3 regions of the Rhodopseudomonas palustris HaA2 genome follow, and region 1 is predicted to be linked to each of the others. Evidence: predicted binding sites of a transcription regulator. Region 1 holds the regulator's gene; each other region holds the start of a gene.
What was found. The regulator LexA, encoded in region 1, represses DNA repair genes until DNA is damaged. The targets are predictions, from matches to a motif close to TGTTCNNNNTGTGTTCNG.
Positions count from the first base shown of each region.

Region 2: a site for LexA is predicted at 1,251-1,268, ahead of RPB_RS13675 (single-stranded DNA-binding protein). Genes of this name have one in related genera too.
Region 3: a site for LexA is predicted at 1,239-1,256, ahead of recA (recombinase RecA). Genes of this name have one in related genera too.

Region 1 is NC_007778.1:3,199,153-3,201,422, reverse strand. It holds gene RPB_RS14155 (ComEC/Rec2 family competence protein) at 1-1,033, shown strand, start outside; gene lexA (transcriptional repressor LexA) at 1,075-1,779, opposite strand; gene RPB_RS14145 (molybdopterin molybdotransferase MoeA) at 1,954-2,270, opposite strand, start outside.
Region 2 is NC_007778.1:3,097,199-3,099,468, reverse strand. It holds gene RPB_RS13680 (outer membrane protein) at 232-963, opposite strand; gene RPB_RS13675 (single-stranded DNA-binding protein) at 1,442-1,945, shown strand; gene RPB_RS13670 (hypothetical protein) at 2,004-2,270, opposite strand, start outside.
Region 3 is NC_007778.1:4,281,822-4,284,091, reverse strand. It holds gene RPB_RS18885 (hypothetical protein) at 1-120, shown strand, start outside; gene RPB_RS18880 (hypothetical protein) at 196-453, opposite strand; gene recA (recombinase RecA) at 1,344-2,270, shown strand, end outside.

The DNA of each region.
Region 1 (2,270 bases):
CATGCCGGCGCTGTTCGCGACAGCAGACAGTTCGACGACGGCGCGCGCGGCGCTGTGGGGCGGCCGCGAGATCGCGATGCTGGCGCTGGCGTCGCTGGTCGCGGGGCTCGCGACCACGCCCTATGCGGCCTATCACTTCCACCGCGTCACGCCCTATGGGGTGATCGCCAATCTGCTGGCGATGCCCGTCGTGTCGGTCGTGGTGATGCCGGCGGGCCTGCTCGGGCTGGCGGCAATGCCGTTCGGCCTCGACGGGGTGTTCTGGCGTATCATGGAGATCGGCATCGACTGGATGATCGTGGTGGCGCTGTGGGTGGCGGCGTTGCCGGGCGCAATCGGGCGGATCGCGGCGTTCGGCACCGGGCCGCTGCTGCTGGCGTCGCTCGGCATCGTCCTGCTCGGGCTGTTGCGCACGCCGCTGCGCTATGGCGGGCTGGCATTGCTGGCGTTTGCAACCGGCTGGGCGCTGCTGACGCCGCAACCGGACATCCTGATCGCCGGCGACGGCCGGCAGGTCGCGCTGCGCGGGCCCGATGGCCGGCTGCGGCTGATGCAGAGCGGCGGCGACAGTTTCAGGGTCAAGCAGTGGCTGGCTGCCGACGCCGACCCTCGTGCGGTCGATGCGGCCTCGCTGCGCGAGGGGGTGTCGTGCGACGCCGATGGCTGCGTCGCGGCGCTGGCTGATGGCGGGTTGGTGGCGCTGTCGTTCCGCGCCGATGGCATCGGTGATGATTGCGCGCGCGCAAAATTGGTCATAGCGCTGGCGCAGCCGCCGCCGGACTGCGCGGCGCGTCTGATCAGCACGGAGATGCTCGCGGGCAGCGCCGCGCTGGCGCTGCGGCGACATCCAGCCGGGGACGGCGAATTCGTGACCGAGGCGGTTCGGCCGATAGCGCGCGACCGGCCGTGGTTGCCCGCGCCGGCCGTTGCCGCCGGGGATCCGCCGGGCGTCGCGCCGCCGCAGCGGGCGGGTCCACGTCCCGCACCGGTCGATGCCACGCCGGCGCCGTTGGATCAGCACGACGAGGACTGAGCCCGCGGCGTGACGGCGCGTGGCTCAGTAAGGCGCGTGGCTCAGTATTTGCGATACAGACCGATCAGCTTGCCCTGGATCCGCACCCGGTTGGGCGGCAGGATACGGACCTCGTAGGCGGAATTGGCAGGCTCCAGCGCGATCGATGCGCCGCGGCGGCGGAAGCGCTTCAGCGTCGCTTCCTCCTCGTCGATCAGCGCCACCACGATGTCGCCGGTGTCGGCGCTCTCGTTGCGCTGGATCAGCGCCATGTCGCCGTCGAGGATGCCGGCATCCATCATCGAATCGCCGCGCACTTCGAGCGCGTAGTGCTCGCCGGAACCGAGCATGTCCGGCGGCACGCTGATGGTGTGACTGCGGGTCTGCAGCGCCTCGATCGGCGTGCCGGCGGCGATCCGGCCCATCACCGGCACCGCGACGTTGCGATCGGAGTCGTCTTCGGCATGCTGCGGGCTCGGCGGCCGCACCTTGCCGAGATTGCCTTCGATCACGCTGGGGGTGAAACCGCGGCGAGCGCCGCTATTGCCGCCGAGGTCGGGCAGCTTGATCACCTCGATGGCACGGGCGCGGTTGGGCAGGCGGCGGATGAAGCCACGCTCTTCCAGCGCCGTGATCAGGCGGTGAATGCCCGATTTGGAACGCAGGTCGAGCGCATCCTTCATCTCGTCGAACGAGGGGGGAACGCCGGCTTCTTTCAGCCGCTCGTTGATGAATTTCAGAAGCTCGAATTGTTTACGCGTCAGCATCTCGATCATTCCCCACGTCTGGCGACGATCGCCGTGTCGTCGTGCCGTCCGTTCATCGCGCCATGAAGACAGTCGGGCGAGGCGCAACTACTCGAAACAAATCATGAACGGACACTATATGTTCAGTATGTGTTCCGCAACCTCTTAATTTGAGGTCAACAAATGCGCAGATCGCTATTCCGGAAGCTTAAGGATGAGACATTGCGAGCCAGCCGCGGCCGCCGGCGCGAACGGCGGGCGAACGATCAGCGCCTGCGCTGCAGATAGCCGCGCCAGCAGCGACGAATCCTGGCGGTCGACCGGCGTCGCCAGCCATTGTCCGTCGTCGCGCAGCGCCAGACGGGCGCGCAGATAGTCCTCGCGCTGGTCGTTGGCGGTAAGGGCGGCGCCGAGCAGCGCCGGCTGGCGGCGGTGCATCGATTCGCGGATCCCGCAAAGCGCCCGGATCAGCGGCACCATGAACAGGAAGGCGCAGACATAGGAGGATACCG
Region 2 (2,270 bases), 100 kb from region 1:
CTGGAACATAGGAAGAACGGGAAGCAATTTCCAGAGCCGCGGCGCGGTCATCAACCGATTGTTGGCGGCTGGATCGTCACCGCCGTCCGGCTATCGTCGTTCCGCGCTGATCGGAGATCGCGCGCCGTGTCGGCCGGGGCCCACCCGACAGGCCGGCGACGCTTGGGGGTCCAAACAGCAGAAAGGCCGGCGCGCGGCCAGCCTTTCGTGTCTCAACCGATGTGGCGAAGCTCAGTACTTCGCGACGACCGGGCCGCCCCAGCGATAGTTGATGCGGGCGGTGACGATGTCGGCGTCCTGCTTGATGCGCTCGACAGCGGTGTTGGTGAAGGTGACGTCCTTCTTGTCGAGGAACAGATGATTGTACTCGACGGCGAACGACCAGTTCGGCGTGAAGCCGTATTCGAGGCCGGCGCCGACCGACGCGCCCCAGCGGGTCTCCGAAGCCGTTCCGGTCACGAGGCCGTCGGCGCGCCGAACGAATTCGTACTTGTCGTTGACGACCGCGGCACCGCCCTTGGCGTAGAGCAGGGCGTTGTTCCAGGCGTAGCCGACGCGGCCGGTGAACAGGCCGAAGGCTTCGACCTTGCTGTGATTGTCGAACAGGCCGCCGAGCAAGGTGACGTTCGAGCCCTTGAAGTCGGCCCAGTTGCCTTGCGCTTCGACGCCGAACACCCAGGAGCCCATCTGCCAGTTGTAGCCGACCTGGCCACCGGCGGTGGCGCCGGAGGCGTCATGCGAACCTTCGCTCAGCAGGAGGGCGCCGGGCGCGTAGAAATCCCAGCTCTTGCGGCTGGTGCCCCAGCCGCCGTTGGCGCCGATGTAGAAGCCCGACCAGTCGTAGATCGCGACGATCATCGGCGGCGGCGCCTTGGTGTAAGGACGGGCGGCCAGATCGGCAGCCATCGCCGGCGCCGCACCCAACGCAATCAGAGCCACGCTTCCCAGCAAAAATTTCTTCATCGCAATGTCCCCCAATTGTCCGTCTCGGTCTGCGTCTGCCGAGTCCCCTGCGGCAAATGCTGACGGCGCGAGCGCCTCATTCAGTGGGGGAAATATACGCGGTTCCGCAGAAAAAGCCGTCTCCGAAAAGCAACACTCGGCGACGAAGTGGCCGCGGAACACGATGATTCATCAGCAACAATTCGCCTTTCGCCCGCACCGAATTACCAATTTTGGTCACGGCGCCACGCGGCCGCCGGATAGCCATCGCAGAATCCCCATGAGTCTCGGGCATTCTCGCTTTTACTGCGAACAAAAATAGAACATTATCGCGCGATCCGTGGATAACGGGGGCGGGCGCCGTGTTTACCACCGCCAGAGGATGGGCGGCGCGCGGCGGACAGCGTAAGCGCTACAGGGACAGCGAGGCGTCGGGTGCGTGTTGCCGCATCGGGCCGGGCCTTGCGCGGTGGTTGGTTTCGAGTCGAAGGAGACGGCGATGGCGGGAAGCGTGAACAAGGTGATCCTGATCGGGAATCTCGGCGCTGATCCGGAGATCAAGCGGACGCAGGACGGGCGACCGATCGCCAATCTGCGGATCGCGACCTCGGAAAGCTGGCGCGACCGCGCCACCGGCGAGCGCAAGGAAAAAACCGAGTGGCACCGCGTGGTGATCTTCAGCGAGGGGCTGTGCAAGATCGCCGAACAGTACCTCAAGAAGGGCTCGAAGGTTTACCTCGAAGGCCAATTGCAGACACGCAAATGGACCGATCAGAGCGGCGCCGAACGGTACAGCACCGAAGTCGTGCTGCAGAACTTCAACTCGGTTCTGACCATGCTCGATGGCCGCCCCGGCAGCGGTGGTGGCGGCGGCTACGGAGGCGATGATTCGTCGGGCGGCGATTTCGGCTCGAGCGGCCCGTCCAGCAGCGCGCCGCGCCGGCCGGTGGCGGCGAGCGGCGGCGGCCGCGGCAGCGACATGGACGACGATATTCCGTTCTGAGGTTTCGGCGGGTGGGGACCTGCGCGGCCGTCCGGGCAACCGGGCGGCCGTTGCCGTTTCAGGCTCCGGAGGTGACCAGCGCGTACCCAAGCAGCACCTGGCTCGCGGCGAACAGCGTGCCGAAGATCCGCTGGTTGTGCCGCGCCAGCCAGCGCGGCAGCCAGATGTCGAAATTGTCGGCGCGATCGTCGGTGTAGCGCGCCGCCACCGCGGTCAGCGGGCAGCGCATCCCGTTCAGCAACAGCACCACCACCTCGCCCCAGACGAACAGACTCATCCACAGCGCCGCGGTGAGCTGGCCGAGCAGGGTGGCGATCGGGATCAG
Region 3 (2,270 bases), 1.1 Mb from region 1:
CTGATCGCGGCGTTTCGCCAGAGCGCAGCGAAGGGCGTGATGCTGTGGGCGATGTGGGCGGCGGCGTGCGTGCCGGTGATGCTGCTGCTGATGTGGGGCGTCACCAGCCTGCGTCAGTGAACGTGCGCTGGCGCACGCAGAGCCGCTGCGCCGAACCAGCTGCCCGAGCGTCCCGTGCCGCGGCCGCTCGGTCGCTTACAGGCCGTCGTCGTCGCTGCTGCGATGAATCGACAGCATCAGGCCGTTCTTGATTCGCCGAACCTCGGTGAACGCGCGCTGCACCCCGAGATCGGCGGAGTCGGTCGAGAACGTGATCAGCCTGTTGCAGTTCGGGCACTGCACCTGCGTGCCCTCGCGCACGTTTCTGATTTTCTCACGAAACGGCACCCGGCACTTGGTGCACAGCACCCGGATCTTGTCCGGTGACTTCGGGGGAGCGAGCTGTAACGTCATAGCGCAATTAGTGCGCGGTCATTGTTGACAAAGGATGAACGCTGACATCCGGGCGATAGGCCCTACGGCTCGCACACTAAGGCTCGCCCTTCGGAGCGGTCAAGGCGCGGTCGGGATCGATCGGGGGCGCCGGGCGCCCCGAGCCAGGCTCGGCCTTCGACTGACGCCAATGCGTCGGCATCCGTGCGACGAATTCATAGGACGCGCAATCCACCCACCCGCCGACGACCCGCCAACAAGGTCCGGCCATCCATTCGATCCGGCCGTCGACGATGACTGCCAAATCCAGCCTTTCGTCGTAGCTATCGGAACCGATAGGTGTCCACATCTGACCAATGATGCACGACCTGTGCAATTCCACATTGTTGTGAATCAATCCGTGGGGAGATGCAGTGGATATCCACAGGAAGGAGCGAACGGCGCCGGGCTCGCAGTGGTAGCTGCGTGTACCTGGCGATCAGCGGCTGGCGTGTTGCTAATCATGTGGCGATGGGCGAGGGGCGCGGCTCCTCAGCGGTGCGGCGATCCGCGTTGATCGGCCTTCGCAGCGCTCAGACCGGTCCCCGCCGTCAGCACGGCGGCGAAAGTCATCGATGTGAGTTTGGACATGGCTCTCTCCTGGGTTTGCTCCGTCCGAGCGGCAACGACGCCCCGGGGAGTTTGGTTCGGCGATGAGTGAGAGAGTGAACGTTGGCCGGAGGCCGGACCAGGACGACGGGCCGGCCGCAACAGGGGCCAGTCCCGGTATGAGGCGCTGTCCAACAAACAGTCCGCGAAAATCTGCGCGGAACATATTGCGAACGGAGAACAAAAAGTGTACATAGATTTGGCCGGTCATTGGGCCGGCGCGGTTTGTCCCATCGGCGAATCCCGTTCATAAGGAGCTTCATATGGCTGCTGCCCCCACTGCTTTGCGTATCGTCGAAGGATCCTCCATGGACAAGACCAAGGCCCTGGCCGCTGCGCTGTCTCAGATCGAGCGCCAGTTCGGCAAGGGCTCGGTGATGAAGCTCGGCAAGAACGACCGGTCGATGGATATCGAGACGATTTCCTCCGGGTCGCTCGGGCTGGATATCGCGCTCGGTGTCGGCGGCCTGCCGAAGGGGCGGGTGGTCGAGATCTACGGGCCGGAATCCTCGGGCAAGACCACGCTGGCGCTGCATTGCGCCGCCGAGGCCCAGAAGAAGGGCGGCATCTGCGCCTTCATCGACGCCGAACACGCGCTCGACCCGGTCTACGCCCGCAAGCTCGGCGTCAATGTCGATGAACTTCTGATCTCGCAGCCGGATCATGGCGAGCAGGCGCTGGAAATCGCCGACACGCTGGTGCGCTCCGGCGCGATCGACGTGCTGATCGTCGATTCGGTCGCGGCGCTCGTGCCGCGCGCCGAACTCGAGGGCGACATGGGCGATGCGCTGCCCGGCCTGCAGGCGCGGCTGATGAGCCAGGCGCTGCGCAAGCTGACCGCCTCGATCAACAAGTCCCACACCATGGTGATCTTCATCAACCAGATCCGGATGAAGATCGGCGTGATGTATGGTTCGCCCGAAACCACCACCGGCGGCAACGCGCTGAAATTCTACGCCTCGGTCCGGCTCGACATCCGCCGCATCGGCCAGATCAAGGAGCGCGACGAAGTCGTCGGCAACCAGACCCGCGTCAAGGTGGTGAAGAACAAGCTGGCGCCGCCGTTCAAGCAGGTCGAATTCGACATCATGTACGGCGAGGGCGTTTCCAAGATGGGCGAGATTCTCGATCTCGGCGTCAAGGCCGGCATCGTCGAGAAGTCCGGCGCCTGGTTCTCCTATGACAGCCAG